DNA from 3 places in the Rhizobium sp. A22-96 genome. Region 1 is predicted to be linked to each of the others. Evidence: predicted binding sites of a transcription regulator. Region 1 holds the regulator's gene; each other region holds the start of a gene.

Region 1 (6,039 bases):
GCGGACATTTTCAGGCGTCGAAAAATCGGCGACCAGCAGGTCGACCGGGCCGTCGCCCTTCGTCTGTACGGTGAACTTGCCTTCGAACTTCAGCGACGTGCCGAGCAAGACCGTGAGAACGATAGCCTCGGCCAAAAGGCGGGCCACCGGCGTCGGATAATCATGCCGGGCAAGGATTGCATCCAACAACGGACCAAGCTGCACGGCACGGCCGCGCACATCGAGCCCTTCGACCTGGAAGGGCACAACGTGATCGTCACCGGCAAAATCGAACTGACCCAGCGAGGCTGCATTTTCGGCCATTGCTTTACTCCTACTGCGCCCGCGCTCTCAAACGCGGCTTCCTATCCTCAGATTGCGCCCAGGCACCAAGCAAGAATCGACTTTTGCGCATGAAGGCGGTTTTCCGCCTCATCGAAAACAACGGATTGCGGGCCATCGATCACCTCGTCCGTCACTTCCTCCCCACGGTGAGCGGGCAGGCAATGCATGAACAACGCGTCTTTGCCGGCCTGTGCCATCAAAGCCTTGTTGACCTGATAGGGCTGGAAGACGTTGTGACCGCGAGCCCGGTGTTCCTGATTCATGGAAACCCAGGTATCGGTTACCACGCAATCGACGCCGGCGACCGCACGGTCTGCATCATGCGAGAGCATGATTTCGGCGCCCTCGTTGCGGGCCCAGTTCAGATAGTGATCCTTCGGCTCGGAACCAAGGGGTACCGCCATGTTCATGCGATAGCCGAAACGCGCGGCGCCTTCGATCAGCGAATGCAGCACATTGTTGCCGTCGCCGGTCCAGGCAACGGTCTTGCCCTTGATCGGACCGCGATGTTCCTCGAAGGTCATGATATCGGCCATGATCTGGCAGGGATGCGTATCGTCGGTCAGCGCATTGATGACGGGAACCGTCGCATGCTCCGCCAGCTCCAGCAGGCGCGAATGATCGGTCGTGCGGATCATGATCGCATCGACATAGCGCGACAATACTTTCGCGGTGTCACCGATCGTCTCGGCGCGGCCGAGCTGCATCTCGGTTCCCGACAGGAACAGCGTCTCGCCGCCGAGCTGGCGCATGCCGACGTCGAAGGATACGCGTGTGCGGGTGGAAGGCTTCTCGAAGATCATCGCAAGCATCTTGCCGGCGAGCGGCTTGTCGGCCGTGCCGGCCTTCAGTGCCTGCTTTCGCACGATCGCATCATCGATGATGTTGCGCAGATCGGCGGCTGCTACGGCCGAGAGGTCGAGAAAGTGTTTCGGAGAAGCCATGTCCTTACCTGTACTCCAGAAAAAACAATAACGCCCGCGTGGGGCACGAACGCCCCGACTGCGGGCGCTGAATTCAAGCCGATTTCTTGACGCGAACGGCGCGCGCGCGCTCTGCGGCGCGCTCGATACGGGCAAGGCCTTCGCGCGCTTCCTCGGCGGTGACGATCAGCGGCGGCAACAGACGGATGACATTATCGCCAGCCGGGACACCAAGCAGATGTTCGGCGCGGATCGCCTGCAAGAGGTCCGCCTGCGGGATAGCCGCCTTGATGCCAAGCATGAGGCCTTCGCCACGAATATCCTCGATGATATCCGGGAAGCGATCCTTGAGCGAGGCGAGGCCCTGGCGGAAGACCAGTGCGATATCGCGCACATGTTCCAGGAAACCATCGGCCAGCACGATATCAAGCACCGCATTGCCGACTGCCATGGCCAGCGGATTGCCGCCATAGGTCGATCCGTGCGTGCCGGCCTTCATGCCGGAAGCCGCTTCGGCCGTTGCCAGGCATGCGCCGAGCGGAAAGCCGCCGCCGATACCCTTTGCGACCGCCATGATATCGGGCTTGATACCAGCCCATTCGTGGGCAAAGAGCTTGCCGGTACGACCAACGCCGGACTGCACCTCGTCGAGAACCAGCAGCAGGCCGTGCTCGTCGCAGATCTGGCGGAGACCACGCAGGAATTCATTGGTCGCCGGGCGGATACCACCCTCGCCCTGCACCGGCTCTATCAGGATAGCGCCCGTCGCCTCGGTAATGGCTGCGCGCACGGCATCGAGATCACCGAACGGTACCTGATCGAAGCCGGGAGCCTTCGGACCGAAGCCTTCGATATACTTTTCCTGGCCGCCGGCCGCGATCGTCGCGATGGTACGGCCATGGAAGGCACCTTCGAAGGTGATGATATGAAACTTCTCAGGATGCCCCTTGGCGAACTGATAGCGCCGCGCCGTCTTGATGGCGCATTCCAACGCTTCGGCACCCGAATTCGTAAAGAACACCTTGTCGGCGAAAGTGGCTTCCGTCAGCCGCTTCGACAGCTTTTCCTGACCAGGCACCTCGTAGAGGTTGGACAGATGCCAAACCTTGTCAGCCTGCGCCTTCAGCTCGGCGACAAGATGGGGATGAGCATGACCGAGCGAATTGACCGCCACGCCGGCTGCAAAATCGAGATAGCGTTCACCGCTTTCAGTGATCAACCATACGCCTTCGCCTCGCTCGAACCGCAGCGGAGCTCGCATGTAGGTATCATAAAGCGGCGCGGTCTCGGCCATGGCCATATCTCCTCGATCACAACTTTAAGGACCAATCGCTTCGTTTTTACGAAAGGGGTCCGAAAAAATCAAAAATGCCGCCTTGCGGCGGCCCGGTCACTATTGTTGTTTTGCACCGCGATGTCAACAAAACTGGCGCTTTAGCAGGTGCGAGAAAGTGCTTGCGCGCAAAAGGGATACGTTCGGTGCCGCATATTGCAGAAATGCCACGCCCGGACAGCAAGTTGGGGAAAACCTCGAAATCGATTCCTCAAGATTCCCGCGACTCTTGTCACGGAGTCTGCCTCACACTAGGTTAAAAACCAATTGCTAGACTGCATGCGGCGGAACTAGTCACCACAATTTTAGAGCGTTTCGTGCCTCGATCCCCATGCGAGGCAATGGTGAGGGATTCTGCCATCGGAAACGCGACAGCGGAGACAGGGCATGAATTGGACAGACGAACGCGTCGAGAAGCTGAAAAAGCTATGGTCCGAAGGGTTGAGCGCCAGCCAGATCGCGGCACAGCTCGGTGGCGTCAGCCGTAACGCCGTTATCGGCAAGGTGCATCGCTTGAACCTTCCCGGTCGAGCGAAGGCCGGCGGCACGACGGCGGCAGCTCGCACGCCGAAGCGCAACGCCACGGCACCGCGGGCTTCGAACTATCAGGCGCGCGTCGCAACCCGCACGGTTACCCGCCAGCAGGGCGCAACCATGTTGAAGGAAGAGATCGAGATCGATACGGTCAACGAGATCCAGTATCGTCCGGCCGCCAATGTGGTCGTTCCGATCTCCCGGCGTCTCGGCCTGACGGAACTGACGGAGCGCACCTGCAAGTGGCCGGTCGGCGATCCCCTGAAGGACGATTTCCACTTCTGCGGCAACGAGAGCCCGGATTCATCGCCCTACTGCACCTACCATCAGCGCCTGGCCTACCAGCCGGTGCATGAACGGCGCAGGCCAGCTCAGCCGCGCGGCTGAGACACTTCATCACTGAGATAAAGAAACGGGCCCTTTGGGGCCCGTTTTCTGTTTCCGCCGCGACTGCATAATTTCTTAAATCGGAACCGATTTAAGGGAAAATTATGCAGAATTCTAAGATGTTACAGCGACCTTAACGCGTCTTGAAAGACGCGTGGCGCTGTAATGTTGAGTGCCTGATCGGGTATTCCCGCTCAGGCCTCCATGGAGTAGCCCGCGCCGCGAACGGTGCGGATGACATCCTGCATATTGGAGAAGTTGAGCGCCTTGCGCAGGCGACCGACATGCACGTCGACCGTGCGTTCGTCGACATAGATATCATGCCCCCACACGCCGTCGAGCAGTTGCGAACGCGAGAAGACGCGGCCCGGCGAGGACATCAGGAATTCCAGAAGACGGAATTCGGTCGGTCCCAGCCGCACTTCGCGGCTCTTGCGGTGAACGCGGTGCGTCTCGCGGTCCAGCTCGATATCGCCACAACGCAACACCGTGGAGAGAACCTCCGGACGGGCGCGCCGCAGCATCGCCTTGACGCGAGCCATCAGCTCGGGTGTCGAGAACGGCTTGACGACGTAATCGTCCGCGCCAGTGGAAAGACCGCGCACGCGCTCGCTTTCCTCGCCGCGGGCCGTCAGCATGATGATCGGCAGGCGCTCCGTCTCCGGCCGCATGCGCAGCCGGCGGCAGAGCTCGATGCCGGATACACCGGGGAGCATCCAGTCGAGGATCAGAAGATCGGGAATGCGCTCCTGGAGACGCAACTCGGCTTCATCGCCTCTGAGGATCGTGTCGACCTCGAAGCCTTCGGCCTCGAGATTGTAGCGCAGCAGAACGCTGAGCGCTTCCTCGTCTTCTACAACAGCAACTCTCGGAACCATGCGCCTATGGTCTCCTTTCTTCGCTTTCGGATTATTCCGTCACTGCGCCGACGGTATTGGCGGTATCGTCCTTCGGGCGCTCGCCTTCGGGCTGAGCACCCGTCGCCATGTAATAGATCGTCTCGGCGATGTTGGTGGCATGGTCGCCGATGCGCTCGATGTTCTTGGCGCAGAAGAGAAGATGCGTGCAGGTGGTGATGTTGCGCGGATCTTCCATCATGTAGGTCAGCATCTCGCGGAAGAGCGAGGTGTACATCGCGTCGATTTCCTCGTCGCGTTCGCGGATCGACACGGCCTTGTCCGGCGAGCGGGTGGCGTAGACGTCGAGGACTTCCTTGAGCTGGCTCAGCGCCAATTCGGAAAGGTGCTCGATGCCACGAGCCAGGCGACGCGGAACGCCCGTACCCTGCACGGCGATGACGCGCTTGGCGGTGTTCTTGCCGAGGTCGCCGACGCGCTCCAGATCGGAAGCGATACGGATCGAACCCATGATCTCGCGCAGGTCGGCAGCCATCGGCTGACGACGGGCGATGGTGACGATGGCCTTGTCGCCGACTTCGCGCTCGGCATGATCGAGGATTACGTCGTCGGAGATGACCTTCTGCGCAAGACCAGTGTCGCTCTGGACCAGCGCCCGAACGCTGTCGCTGACCATTTGCTCGGCCAGGCCGCCCATTTCCGCAATACGGCGCGTCAGGAACTTCAGGTCTTCGTCATAGGCAGAGAGAATGTGAGTGGAGACCATTTTTCTATCCTCAAGGTGAACTGTGTGAAAGGAGCCGCGCGCACGGCATCATCAACCAAAACGGCCCATGATGTAATCCTGCGTGCGGAAATCGTCGGGATTGGTGAACATCTTATCGGTATCGTTCTCCTCGACCAGATGGCCGAGATGAAACATTGCGGTACGTTGCGACACGCGGGCTGCCTGCTGCATGGAATGCGTGACGATGACGATGGTGAAGTTTTCGCGCAGCTCGTGGATCAGATCCTCGACCTTGGCGGTGGCAATGGGATCGAGCGCCGAACAGGGCTCGTCCATCAGAATGACCTCCGGGCTGACCGCGACGGCACGGGCGATGCACAGGCGCTGCTGCTGACCGCCCGAGAGGCTCGTGCCGGCATCATGCAGCCGATCCTTCACCTCACCCCACAGACCGGCCTTCTGCAGGCTGGTTTCGACGATATGCTCGAGATCGGCTTTCGAGCGATGCAGACCATGGATGCGGGGGCCATAGGCTACGTTCTCATAGATCGACTTCGGGAACGGATTGGGCTTCTGGAAGACCATGCCGACCCGCGCGCGCAGCTCCACAACATCAATGTTGTTGTCGTAGACATCCTGATCGTCGAGCGTGATCTTGCCGGTGACGCGGCAGGTCTCGATCGTATCGTTCATGCGATTGAGGCAACGCAGGAAGGTGGATTTGCCGCAGCCCGAAGGACCGATCAACGCCGTAACCGTATTGGCGCGGATGTTCAGGTTGACGTCGAAGAGCGCACGCTTGTCGCCGTAGAAGACGGACACGTCCTGGCCGATCATCTTGTAGGGGATCGTCGTCATCTTCCTGGCCAATGCTCTTTCACTTGCGGCTTCCGTCATCATGTTCATTGGATCGCCCTCCCCTACCAGCGCCGTTCGAAGCGGCGGCGCAGCAGG
Region 2 (6,039 bases), on a different contig from region 1:
CACGATCCGTGACTGTCCATAGAGCGAGCCGACGCCGAGCTTGGACCACGTCGTTCCCGCAAGCACGGCATCGAGCAGCGCCTTCAGATCGAGCTGATGCTGGCCTTCCGATGTCGTGGTGACAAGCCCGGCCTTAATCAACCCATCGACGACAGGCTGCCAGGAATAGACGACGACAGGCGTATTGAGGATGACGCGGTCATTACGGATCTTGATGCCGTTTTGCCGGGCAATATCGACCATGATCGAGGAGGACGGCCAGAGAAATGCCGGATTCTGCAACAGCAGAGCCTGTTCGCGCACCATCTCGACGGAGCCCGCGACGCGGCTGTTGATCTCAAGCCCATGGCTGTGCAGCGCGCCGATCACATCGCTATCGGCCAAGAATGCTTCCTTTTCGCCGCCGATAAAACCGAAGAGCTTTGTGCTGTTGCCGAGCAGCCCCTGCAGCTCCGGCCGGTCCTTGACGGCGAAATAGCCGCCAGTGCCTGCAACTCCGGCAGCGAGAAGCCCTACTCCAAATGCGCGGCGGGAAATGGCCATCAGCGTCCTATATCCTCTTTGAGCGAGGCCTGTATCAGCCGCAGCTCCGTATCAAGCGTATCGAGCCTGTCATCGACCAGGCTGTCCGAATAGTGGACGAAGGCATCCTCCAGCTTGGTCAGGACCAGGCCGATCTCCTGCAAGCGCGCGGCATCAGGCTGGCGCTTCGCCTCGATCACGGCGAAGCCTTCCGCCACTTCGGCGGCGCGCGGCAGGTAATAGCTCAAGAACCGCCTCACCGTAGCGGCACTTTCCGGATTGGCCTCCACCTTGGCGAAGACGTCGGCGGCAATCTCCGCCAGATGCCGCACCCGCCTTGCCGTATCCTTGCTGGTAATCCCGGCCGCCGAAGCTTCCAGCCTGCGCGCGGCCGGTGCCGCCGAGTTCAGCAGATCACGAGCGAATTCAAGCCGTCCCCGGCCGATGACCCTGGCATCCAACCCTTCGAAAAGGCTGCGTGGGGCCAGCACGAAGATGAGGCCGACAAAGACGAGCAGGCCAATGGCGGCCGCGATCCATATAGGCATGCCGGCAAAGAAGCTCAGCACAGGAATGACGATCGCGGCGGCAAGGCCCGCCACGATCCAATTCCAATCATTGCCGAACCAATTGCGCATTCTCGTCCTAATTATAGCCGCGCACTGCCCGGAACGCGCTGACCAGATCGCCGCGACCATCGAAGACGCGTGCCGAGGTTTCCTGCGCCAGGGCATCCAATTGCCGCTTGTCCGCATCGCCGAAGGTGATGCCGAACACCGGGACATGCGGGCTGACCGATGCCCATCGGCTCATGAAATCGCGATTGGCATCGTCGGATTTTCCATCGGTCATGATGACGATCGCCGGCAGGTAAGACGACAGATCTCGCGTACTCTTCATCCAGTCAAGCGCCCTGCTCGCGCAGGCATACATATCCGTACCGCCGCCGGCGCGCTGGCGCGATACCTTGTCGACAAGGTTCCTCTGCTGGGCGGGATTTCCCGTGCCCTCGAAGGTGCCGCGCACATTGGCGTCGAAGGGAATGACCATGATGCGATCGGCCGGGGTCCATTGCGCCAATACCTTGCCGGTCTCATCCGGATTGAACAGGAATCGCATGGCCGCCTGGAGCTGATTTTCGCCCGGCCCCTCCATCGAGCCTGAGAAATCGAGGCAAAGAGCCGTCAACGAAGGCTTTCGCAAAGCCACCTGATAGAGATCAAGCGCCTGGCGGATCACAGCGGGCTCCGGCATGCGTATAGCCGTCACCAGCCGTGTCGGATCGAAATTCCATGACGGGTCCGGCCTGGCCGTAACATCAGCGAGGGGAATGCGGCGTCCGGTATCGGCGATGCGCTTCTGCACCGGCGCGGACCGAAGATACTCGACAAGCTGGTTGAAGAAGGTCTCGACCTCCTGTCCGCGTCCGTGATCGACGAAGCCGATCGGCGAATCGGCGACTACGACGCCATCGGCCGGATAGATCGCATAAAGCGGCTCCTTGCCCATGCCCGCGAGCTTGTCATTGGTTTCCTTCAGGACAGCTTCGTAGTTCCACATCGCGTCGTAGAGCGTGCCCTTCGAAGCCTGATCCGTATAGAGATCTGCAAGCCAGCCGGACGAACCGGAAGAGCGCTCGACGCCGGCAAGCAGGGAGCGGACCGCATCCTGCACATCCGGCTTGTCGAGATCACCAGGCTCGATGACGGGCTTGTTGCCAAGCGCCGTCGACAACATGCCGAGATAGGCGCTGGCGCCGGAATTGGATTGCGTCGCCGATGTCATGAGAAACTTCAGCGAACCGCTCTTTACCGCCGCCAATATGTCCTTCATGTAGACGGGCTTGCCAACCCAGCCGAGCGCCTCGGCCTTGGATTTGCGCACGCCGAGAATGACAGGCATCTGCGCGACCGAGGTCAACGACTTCACCCGGCGCTTGACGTCGAACATATCGACCCAAACGCTCGATGCCGGCCAGACAGCGTCCTGCTCGACACCCTGCTCACTCTGGAGAGCAAGCCCGATATCCAGCGTGCCCTCATAAGAGAAGCTGCAGGTCGCCTTCTTTTCCTTGCAGAACTCCTCGACGATTGGCTGGATGACGGTATTTTCAGAGCCGGAAACGATCGAGAACTTCGGGCCTTCCCCACCGACATTGCAGCCGCTGAGCGCGAGAGCCGCAGCCAGTATCAGGCCGGTGACGAATGTGCGGTTTATCATGCGAATTACCGCGCCTCGATCATTGCTTTCTTGAGCTCAATAGTCATTTTTTGCATCCGCTGCTCGGCCTCGGCCCGCTTGGCGCGGCCATCCTCCTGCACCTTCAGCACGCCACCGATCGTATCGATCAGGTCGCGGTTGGCGGCGGCAAGCGTATCGATATCGACGATACCGCGCTGCGATTGCTGCTCTATGGCAATGGCCTGATCTTTCATCATTTTCGAAGCTTCGCGGATCATGTCGTTGGTGGCGTCCGTCACCGTCTTCTGCAATTCGAGCGCCGATTTCTGCTGGGTCAGGCCGAGCAGAATCACCATCTTCTGCTTCCAGGCCGGCACCGTCAGCGCCGAGGTCGCCTGCAAATTCTCGATCAGCGTCTCGTCACCCGCCTGGACGATACGGATCTGCGGCAGCTGCTGGATGCCGAGCTGGCGGGCCTGCTGCAGGTAGAAAACCCGCTTTTCCAAGCGATCCAGAGCCTGCACGCTATCCTGATAGACCTGCGCCTCCAGCATGCCGCCGCCGGGATTGGCTGAAGCCGCATCGGCCGCACTCTTCAGCCTCGGGAGTTCCGTCACGCGAAAGCGCTCGGTGAAGTTCTTGCCCGCCTGCACGTAAGCATCGAGCTGCAGGATCGACTGCTTTGTCTCCTCGTGCAGATCGTCGAGAAGGGCGATATCGCGACGCAGAATATCCTTGTGGCGATCAAGCTCCAGCCCGATGCGATCGATCTGGCCCGCCACATCCTCGAACTGCTCCTTGAAGCGCTCAACTCTCGCCCGGAAGGAGGAGAACATCCGCGAAAGAAAACCCTCGTCCTTCAGGGACGCCGGATCGAGTTTCTTCGATTTGACGATGATATCGGTGAGCAGCTTGCCGACTTCACCGAGATCGCGGTTTCGGACTTCGCGCAGAATCCGGTCCGAATAATCGGACACGGATTGCTGGGCGCGGTCGCCATAGACGGAAATGCCGGCACGGTCGGTGATGTCGATGGCATCGCCGATGCGGGCGATTTCAGCCGGATCGGCGGCGACCAAAGGCAGGGTCTCATTGGAACCGGCGGCGATATCGGTATTGCTCATAGGTCGGGCTTTCTCGTCCATAAAAACGGAGCCGACCGCAAAAATCATCAATCGTCCCCAAGACGATCATTTCCCCGCGCGCCCCACCACAATTCCAGATCGTTATGGGAAGCGGTTAGACTCACCCAAGCGTGCCGATCGTTTCACACAATAGTGAAACTTGGATCACAGTTTTATGACGGAGATCTTACAGCTTGCGCGCCATCGCCCGGCAGCTATTGGCATGCCTTATTATCGAGAACTTCGAGCTTGGTCAGCTTGCCGGTCAGGACGAAGTCGCCATAATCCATGGTGAGATCGCGCGTGATGCCATTCTCGTAGAGCTTGAACGACATGCGATAAACCGGCATGGCGTCGCCCGTGGATTTCTCATTGAAATAGGCGACCGTCACCGGCCAGAAAGCCGTCTTGGCAAAGGCGCCGGCCTTGTCGGCATCGGGGTCATCCTTGGCGGGCGTCTCCTGCTTGCCGACGACGGTGGTCGCGATCAACGGCTTGTCGCCATCGTCGGAACCGTCAAAAACCTGAGCTTCAAAGAATTTCTTGCCGATCTTGGCATTCTGAATGATGTCGAGCATGTGTTCCGTCGGGAACCGGCTCTGGATCAGTTCGACCTGCTTGCTGTGCGGCTGGGTCAGATCGACCTTGATGCCCTTCTGATCGTCGGTTGCGGCGCCACGCACATCCTTGTCGAGCTGGCTGTCGGTATAGGATTTGGTTTCAAAGCGGAATACCCGCTTGGCCAGGTCCTCGAAGGTCGTCGTCTGCTGGTCGCTGACACGCGTGGAATCGCCCGTGTCGATCTGTGTGACGAAACGGAAATTCGTGGTGAATCCGGCGCAATCGGAGCCTTCGAATTCATAGACCATGCGACCGAACATTCCGGCGATGCCGGAGCGGTCGGTGGCGTCCTTCAGTTCCAGATCGTAGACGGCGCGATGCGCGATAAGCCCGCTTGGACCTGCGGCCTGGGCGGACGGCGTCCCCAGTGAAAGAATGCCCAGCCCCGAAACGACGGTGGCAGCAATACTCGAGCGGAACATTCATTATCTCCTGTTGGACTCGCACGCGATGTTATAAGAACGCTTTCGGCTAAAACGAGGCTGCCAGTCCCAATTGGCGGAACTTAGCCTTGATGCCGGATTTTTGAAGGTTTTACAACAAAACGGGAGATGAAAATGTCCGACGCTATAGAGGGTCGTCTGAAGGAACTCGGGATTGTTCTGCCGCAGGCCGCTGCACCGGCCGCCAACTACGTTCCCTATGTCATCAGCGGCAATCTTCTCTATCTGTCGGGGCAGTTGCCCATCGAGAACGGCAAGGTCAGCGTGACAGGCCATCTCGGCAAAGACGTCGACGTTACCGGCGGCCAGCGCGCCGCCGAGCTTTGCGCCATCAACATTCTCGCACAGGCGAAGGCCGCCCTCGGCGGCGATCTCGGCCGCATCAAGCGCCTGATCAAGCTGAACGGCTTCGTCGCCTCAACGCCGGATTTCGTCGAACAACACCTTGTGATCAACGGTGCCTCCAATCTTCTGGCAAATGTATTGGGCGAGGCTGGCAAGCATGCCCGCGCCGCCGTGGGCATGGCTGCCTTGCCGCTCAATGCCGCCGTCGAAATCGATGCCATTCTGGAAATCGCCTGATGAGCAAGCTTGCCTGGCTGACCGAACGTCCCGTCGCCCATCGCGGCTATCACGACATGAACAGGGAAGTCTGGGAGAACACGCTCTCGGCCTTCAGCCGCGCCATCGATGCCGGCTTTGCCATAGAATGCGACCTGCATTATGCCTCCGACAGCGTGCCCGTCGTTTTCCATGATGACGATCTGCAGCGCGTCTGCAATCTTCCCGGCCAGCTGCGCGATCGCACTTCGGCCGAACTCGGCCTGCTCTCCATCGGCGGCACCAAGGACAAGATCCCAACCTTGAAGCAGCTTCTGCAGCTCTGCGACGGCAAGGTTCCGCTGGTGCTGGAGCTCAAGGGCCGCGAAGGCGACGACGAAGGCTTTGCCGAATCCGTGCTCGAGGTGCTGGAAGGCTATAAGGGCCATGTGGCGCTGATGAGTTTCGACCATTGGCTGCTAAAGGACCTCAAGTCACTGGAAGCATCCTACCCAGTCGGGCTTACGGCCGAAGGAAACAAGCCTGAGACATTTTTTCAGCATGACGAAGCCATGCAGCTTGGGCTAGACTTCATTTCATACTTCCAC
Region 3 (6,039 bases), on a different contig from region 1:
TCCGTTCGGGATGCTTGACTGCCAGACGGAAGCCGGTCGGCGCGCCGTAGTCGAAGACGTAGACGGCATAGCGATCGAAACCGACGATCTCGGTGAAGCGGTCGATCGTTGCTGCGATGCTGTCGAATGTGTTGCTGCCCTTCGGCGCATCGGATTGTCCGAAGCCCGGCAGGTCCGGCGCGATGATATGATAGCGATCGGCCAACAGGGGGATGAGATCGCGGAACATGTGGCCGGAACTCGGGAAGCCGTGCAGCAGCAGAAGCTTTGGCGCGCCCGGCGAGCCTGCCTCACGATAGAAGACTTTGACGCCATCGACATTGATGGTGCGGTAGCTGACATTGGTCATCATAAGGTCCTTTCATTAACCTGTTAATTCGACTATTAGTGGTTACTTTATCTTCAGTCACACGCTGATCGCAGCAGCCGCTGCTTCGCGAATGAGCTCGACAACGGCCTGCGGTGCCGTCGTCATCGGCGTGTGATCGACTAGCAGCGAACGCTGCTTTGCCCGCATGCGCTCGGCCATGAAATGCTGGTTGGCAGCGCTGATCATCCGGTCCTCTTCAGCGATCAGGTACCAGGAGGGGCGATCCTTCCAGAGCGGACGCGCCAGAGGATTGGTGATGCAGGCCGATGATATCGGACGCTGGGCAGCCGCGAGAATGGCCAGATCTTCGTCCTCGGCGTTCTGCGCGTAGGCGGTCGCAAAAGCATCATGAGGCAGATAGATCAGCCCGTGGCTGTCGGGCGCCAACTTCGGCGCCTGTGGGTGTGGTTCGCCGCGATAGAACACGTCTGCGACCGTCTCACCCTCATCCGGCGCAAGCGCGGCGATGTAGACTAATGCCTTGATCTTCTCGCTTGCCACGCTGGCGATAACTGCCCCGGCATAGGCATGGCCGACCAGAACCACCGCGCCTGTCACCCGCTCCAAGGCGCGCTCCAGGGCCGCAACATCATTGGCCAGGGAAGTTAACGGCAGCGGAGCGGCCGTCACCGAGAACCCATCAGCCACTAGCGGTGCGATGACCTTCGCCCAGCCCGAGCCGTCTCCCCATGCACCGTGGACGAGGACAATATCGACATTCTCGGAGGACGCCTTCTGTTGTGACATCTGCCTTCTCCCTTTCGTTTGAATGCTGGTAACCTCTCTAAGTGTTTTTATAGGGTTACGTCCAGCACACATAACTTGTCAAGAACCTTTTGATAGGTTATGTATCGTTCATGATTTTGAGAGACAGCGCGGCGTCTGCATTCGCCCGCCGGAACAGGAGCCAGGATGGACAACCACTCTCCCGCCATTTTCGTCGGCGACACGATGGGGCTGGATTTCCTGAATTCGGTGGCGACACCCTTCGATGAGCCGATCGACTGGATCGACGGTGGTGAAGGATTGCTTCGCTGGCTGGAGCAGGCGGGATTGGTGCCGCCGGAAACGCTGAAGGCCATGCGCAAGCAGGCGCTACCGGGAGAAATCGACAAGGTCGCCGATCAGGCCCGCAGCCTGCGTGAATGGTTCAGGAATTTCGTGCGTGAGCGCAAAGGCCGGCCGCTGACGCCGGAGGCTCTGGATGAACTGGAGCCCCTGAATCGCCTGCTGGAACGGGATGAAAGCTTCAACCGCGTTCTGGCCAGAAAGGACGGCGGGGGTCTCGACTTTCAGTCCAGGCGCAAATGGCGCTCGCCCGAGGCCCTGCTGCTGCCGATCGGTGAAGCGCTGGGACGTTTCGTCTGTACCGAAGATTTCTCGGACGTGAAAGCCTGCGAAGGCCATGCCTGCACGCTGCTGTTTGTCGACCATACGCGCGGCCATCGCAGGCGCTGGTGCAGCATGGCCATGTGCGGCAACCGCGCAAAGCAGGCAGCCCATCGGCACCGGCTCAAGAAGGGATAGCTTACCGAGGCAAGTGAGCTGGCGTCTTGGAAACGCTGTTAACAATCGTGCCGGCGGAGCAGATGCGCGGCTGGCACGATTGTTATTCTAGTCGATCGCTTCAGACTGGATCTTCGCGATGCAGGTCGTGGATGGCGACGGCGTCGTCGCTGAACGGCGGCAGCAGCCATTCGGTGTGACGCAGCGTGCGCTTGGTGTCTTCCAGGCCCATGTCCCAATGCTCGCGCATCGAGGTACCGGAGAACTCATAGTCCTTGGCATGACCCTCGTAATTCTTGTGCTGATAGATCAGGTGGACGATATTGACGACGCCGGCATTGGAATAATCGGCAATCATCTCTTCCTCTTCCGGCGACAGCTGGTCTTTCGGGACACGCTTCAGCGCGCCGAGCAGCTTCATCTTCAGCCCGTGGATGCGCTTGAAATTGTCGGTATTCTGCCGGGTGCGGCTCGAATACATGATGTCCTTATGGCGTGACAGCACGTCCGGCATGCTGCGGGGCAGGACACCGCGGGCGCTGAACAGATCGACCTGGAACACCAGGGAGCTGCGATCCTCCTCCTGATCGAGCAGATATTGCAGCGGAGTGTTGGAGACAATGCCGCCATCCCAGTAATATTCGCCTTCGATGCGGATCGCCGGCAAGGCGGGCGGCAGCGCGCCGCTTGCCATGATGTGCTCCGGTTCGATACGGATATTGTCGGTATCGAAATAGACGAAATTGCCGGTCCTGACATTGACCGCGCCGACGCTGAAGCGCTTCTTGCCGTCGTTCAGAACGTCGAAATCGATCACCATCTCCAGCGTCTTCTTCAGCTCGGCGGAATCGTAGAAGCTGGTAGCGCCCTCCGCGCCAGCCAGTTCCAGCCAGGGATTGGGGAAGCGCGGCTTGAAGAAGCCGGGCTGACCCATCGTCATGGTCATCCATGAGCTGGTGCGATTGCGGATGTCGCGGAAGACGTCGCCTTCCGGCGTGTAGGCCCAGATCTTGCGACCGGAAATGATCTGCCAGAACTGTTCGAGACGCTGCAGGCGGCGGCTCGGCTCATTGCCGGCGATGATGGCTGCATTGATGGCACCGATGGAAACGCCTGAGAGCCATGTGGGCTCGCATCCCGCATCGGCCAGCGCCTGATAGACACCGGCCTGATAGGCACCAAGCGCGCCACCGCCCTGAAATACCAGGGCGACACGGTCGTATTGCGTAGCGATTTCCTGGATTGTCGGCACTGCGGCTTTGGCTTTTCGTTCGAGCACGGGTTCGTCTCCAGCAAAAGGAAAATAGGGCGCGGTTACCTGCGCTCGGCGAGGTAGTCGTGAACGACTTCGCCAAGCCCAAGCGTCAGATTGGCGGTGAAATGAACAGCCGAAACCACGTCCAGAACCGGCAGCCGCGCGACGTCAGCCATCACATGCGGTCTGAGGTCGAGGGCAGCGGGCGAGGTCCAGGCTTCCTTGATGGTGATATCAGTCAGATAGTAGCGCACCAGCTCGCAGATGCGCGGCGTGGCGTCGACATGCGGTACGATCTTGATCAGGAAATTCGGTTCGGAGAGAGCAGCCATCAGCGGCGCCTGGTCGATCTGCCTGTGCTTGTAGCCCATCGTTGCCGTCGCGCAGAGAACGCTGCCATAATGCAGCGTGCCGACGATGACCTCGCCTTCGTTGACGATCTTCGGATTGGCGAGCTTCTTCGGAAAGCCCCAGATTTCGCGGCCGCCGGTGATCGGCGCATCGTCGTCGAGATACATGGAATGGACATAGCCACCAGCCTCGCCGCGATACTTCACCGGGATGACCTGCCCCGTCTCGGTGTAATCGCCGAAGCCGGTGGAATCGGGCATGCGGATGAATTCGTATTTCACCAGCGGCTCGTCGATTTCGAGCGGCTCGGGCACGACGGCCTCCAGGGCTTCGCGCGTCGTGCGGTAGGTGATGATGATATATTCGCGATCGAAGAACCGATAGGGTCCCGGAGGATAGGAAGGATTGGTCAGCGGCATTGCATAGGCATGCTTGAGAATGTCTTCGACCTTCATCGTATTTTCCGTCTTTGGAGGAAATAGTCCGGCGCCCGCGGCGAAACTTGCACGGTTGCGTGACAGTGAAGTGTCAACCCGCCAGCCGGCTGCACCTGAGACTGGCCAACCGCTGTTATCAAAGCGACATATGACGCTGGCAGTGTGCGCCCATCTCGGCATTTTTCCATTTACTCAACCATGTCATAGAGATTGCGGGAGTAGCATTATGGGTTCGTTGACTTCGAAGAATGCGCTGGTCACCGGTTCGACGAGCGGTATCGGGCTTGCGATCGCGCGCGCTTTTGCCGCCGAAGGCGCGAATGTGACGATCAACGGCCTCGGCGATGCCGATGCGATCGAAAAAGAGCGCGCAGCAATCGAGGCCGATTTCGGTGTGAAATGCCGTTATTCCGGTGCCAATATGATGAATGGCGAGGAAGTAACGTCGATGGTACGCGAAGCCGAGGAAGCCTTCGGCAGCCTCGACGTCCTCGTCAACAATGCCGGCATCCAGTTCGTCGCTCCGATCGAGGAGTTCCCCGACGACAAATGGGAAGCGATCATCCGCATCAACCTGCTTGCAGCTTTCTACGCGATCAAGGCCGCCATCCCCGGCATGAAGGCCCGCAAATGGGGCCGCATCATCAACACGTCCTCGGCACATGCGCTGGTGGCTTCGCCGTTCAAGTCGGCCTATGTCTCGGCCAAGCACGGCATCACCGGCCTCACCAAGACGATCGCGCTTGAAGCGGCGCGGGATGGCGTCACTGTCAATTCCATCGCACCGGGCTATGTCTGGACGCCGCTCGTCGAAAAGCAGATCCCGGAGACGATGAAGGCACGCAACATGACGGAAGAGCAGGTCAAGCACGACGTACTGCTCGCCGCCCAGCCGACGAAGGAATTCGTGACCGTAGACGAAGTGGCGGCCATCGCCGTGTTTCTATGCGGCGATGCCGCCAAGCAGATCACCGGCACGACGCTTTCCGTCGACGGCGGCTGGACTGCCGAGTAGGATCGCCACTTGAGCCGGCCCACGCCCACATGGCTGTGCCGGCTCCTTGCGGTCGAAATATCTCAGCACCAACATGAAAACAGAGCAGGAGCGCGCAATGACCGACGACACCCAGGACCGGCTGAGCCGCATCAAGGACGAGATTGTCGACAGCTTCGACGAAGAACTCGAGATGCAGCTCGAGGAAGATCGGTTGGATGAACTGGTCGCCGAGGGATTGGGCGACGAAACCGACGCATCGCTCGACCGCAGGGTCTATTTCCGCGAGCTCTTTCGTCTCCAGCATGAACTCGTGCGTCTTCAGGACTGGGTGCAGTACAAGAAGCTCAAGGTCGTCGTGCTGTTTGAGGGCCGCGATTCCGCCGGCAAGGGCGGCGCCATCAAGCGCGTCACCCAGCGCCTCAATCCGCGTGTTTGCCGCGTCGTCGCACTGCCGGCGCCGACGGAGCGCGAGCGTCATCAGTGGTATTTCCAGCGTTATACGGCTCACCTGCCGACCGCAGGTGAAATGGTGCTGTTCGACCGCAGCTGGTACAACCGCGCCGGCGTCGAGCGGGTGATGGGTTTCTGCAGCTCGGAAGAGCTGGAAGAATTCTTCCGCTCCGTACCCGACTTCGAACGCATGCTGGTGCGCTCGGGCATCATTCTCATCAAATACTGGTTCTCGATCACCGACGAAGAGCAGGAATTCCGCTTCAGCATGCGCATTCAGGATCCGCTGAAGCAGTGGAAACTCTCGCCGATGGACCTTCAGAGCCGCGTTCACTGGGAAGAGTACACCAAGGCCAAGGAAGAGATGCTGGAACGCACTCATATTCCGGAAGCGCCGTGGTGGGTCGTGCATGCCGTCGACAAGAAGAGGGCGCGCCTGAACTGCATCGCGCATCTCCTGACCCAGATCCCCTATGAGAACGTGCCGAAGCCGGAAATCATCCTGCCGGAGCGCATGCGTAACGCCGACTACCACCGCACGCCGGTGCCGCCGGAAATGTACGTGCCGGAAATCTACTGACGAGGAACGATGACGGGTCCGTCTCCGGCGGACCCGTCAAAGCCCGAGGGTCGGCTCACAGTCAGCCCGGGCGGTAGGCCCATTCGGACAGGG

The links. Region 1 encodes PhoB, which activates phosphate uptake and scavenging genes when phosphate is short. Its sites were predicted from a motif close to TGTCATNNANCTGTCAT; they were not measured.
Positions count from the first base shown of each region.
Region 2: ACQZ6F_RS17115 (toxic anion resistance protein) is a predicted target of PhoB. The motif match lies at 3,992-4,008, and genes of this name have one in related genera.
Region 3: ACQZ6F_RS05680 (acetoacetate decarboxylase) is a predicted target of PhoB. The motif match lies at 4,051-4,067, and genes of this name have one in related genera.

Region 1 is NZ_JBNWDQ010000005.1:419,446-425,484, reverse strand. Features, by position in the region: gene ACQZ6F_RS23620 (Hsp33 family molecular chaperone) at 1-303, opposite strand, end outside; gene argF (ornithine carbamoyltransferase) at 351-1,268, opposite strand; gene ACQZ6F_RS23610 (aspartate aminotransferase family protein) at 1,342-2,541, opposite strand; gene ACQZ6F_RS23605 (GcrA family cell cycle regulator) at 2,968-3,501, shown strand; gene phoB (phosphate regulon transcriptional regulator PhoB) at 3,696-4,379, opposite strand; gene phoU (phosphate signaling complex protein PhoU) at 4,411-5,124, opposite strand; gene pstB (phosphate ABC transporter ATP-binding protein PstB) at 5,176-5,991, opposite strand; gene pstA (phosphate ABC transporter permease PstA) at 6,006-6,039, opposite strand, start outside.
Region 2 is NZ_JBNWDQ010000003.1:878,215-884,253, reverse strand. Features, by position in the region: gene ACQZ6F_RS17130 (hypothetical protein) at 1-543, opposite strand, end outside; gene ACQZ6F_RS17125 (5-bromo-4-chloroindolyl phosphate hydrolysis family protein) at 543-1,160, opposite strand; gene ACQZ6F_RS17120 (substrate-binding domain-containing protein) at 1,168-2,742, opposite strand; gene ACQZ6F_RS17115 (toxic anion resistance protein) at 2,748-3,827, opposite strand; gene ACQZ6F_RS17110 (cell envelope integrity EipB family protein) at 4,043-4,870, opposite strand; gene ACQZ6F_RS17105 (RidA family protein) at 5,006-5,473, shown strand; gene ACQZ6F_RS17100 (glycerophosphodiester phosphodiesterase) at 5,473-6,039, shown strand, end outside.
Region 3 is NZ_JBNWDQ010000001.1:1,267,846-1,273,884, forward strand. Features, by position in the region: gene ACQZ6F_RS05660 (alpha/beta fold hydrolase) at 1-349, opposite strand, end outside; gene ACQZ6F_RS05665 (alpha/beta fold hydrolase) at 407-1,117, opposite strand; gene ACQZ6F_RS05670 (CGNR zinc finger domain-containing protein) at 1,283-1,897, shown strand; gene ACQZ6F_RS05675 (patatin-like phospholipase family protein) at 1,998-3,155, opposite strand; gene ACQZ6F_RS05680 (acetoacetate decarboxylase) at 3,191-3,937, opposite strand; gene ACQZ6F_RS05685 (3-hydroxybutyrate dehydrogenase) at 4,146-4,934, shown strand; gene ppk2 (polyphosphate kinase 2) at 5,032-5,946, shown strand; gene ACQZ6F_RS05695 (class I SAM-dependent methyltransferase) at 6,008-6,039, opposite strand, start outside.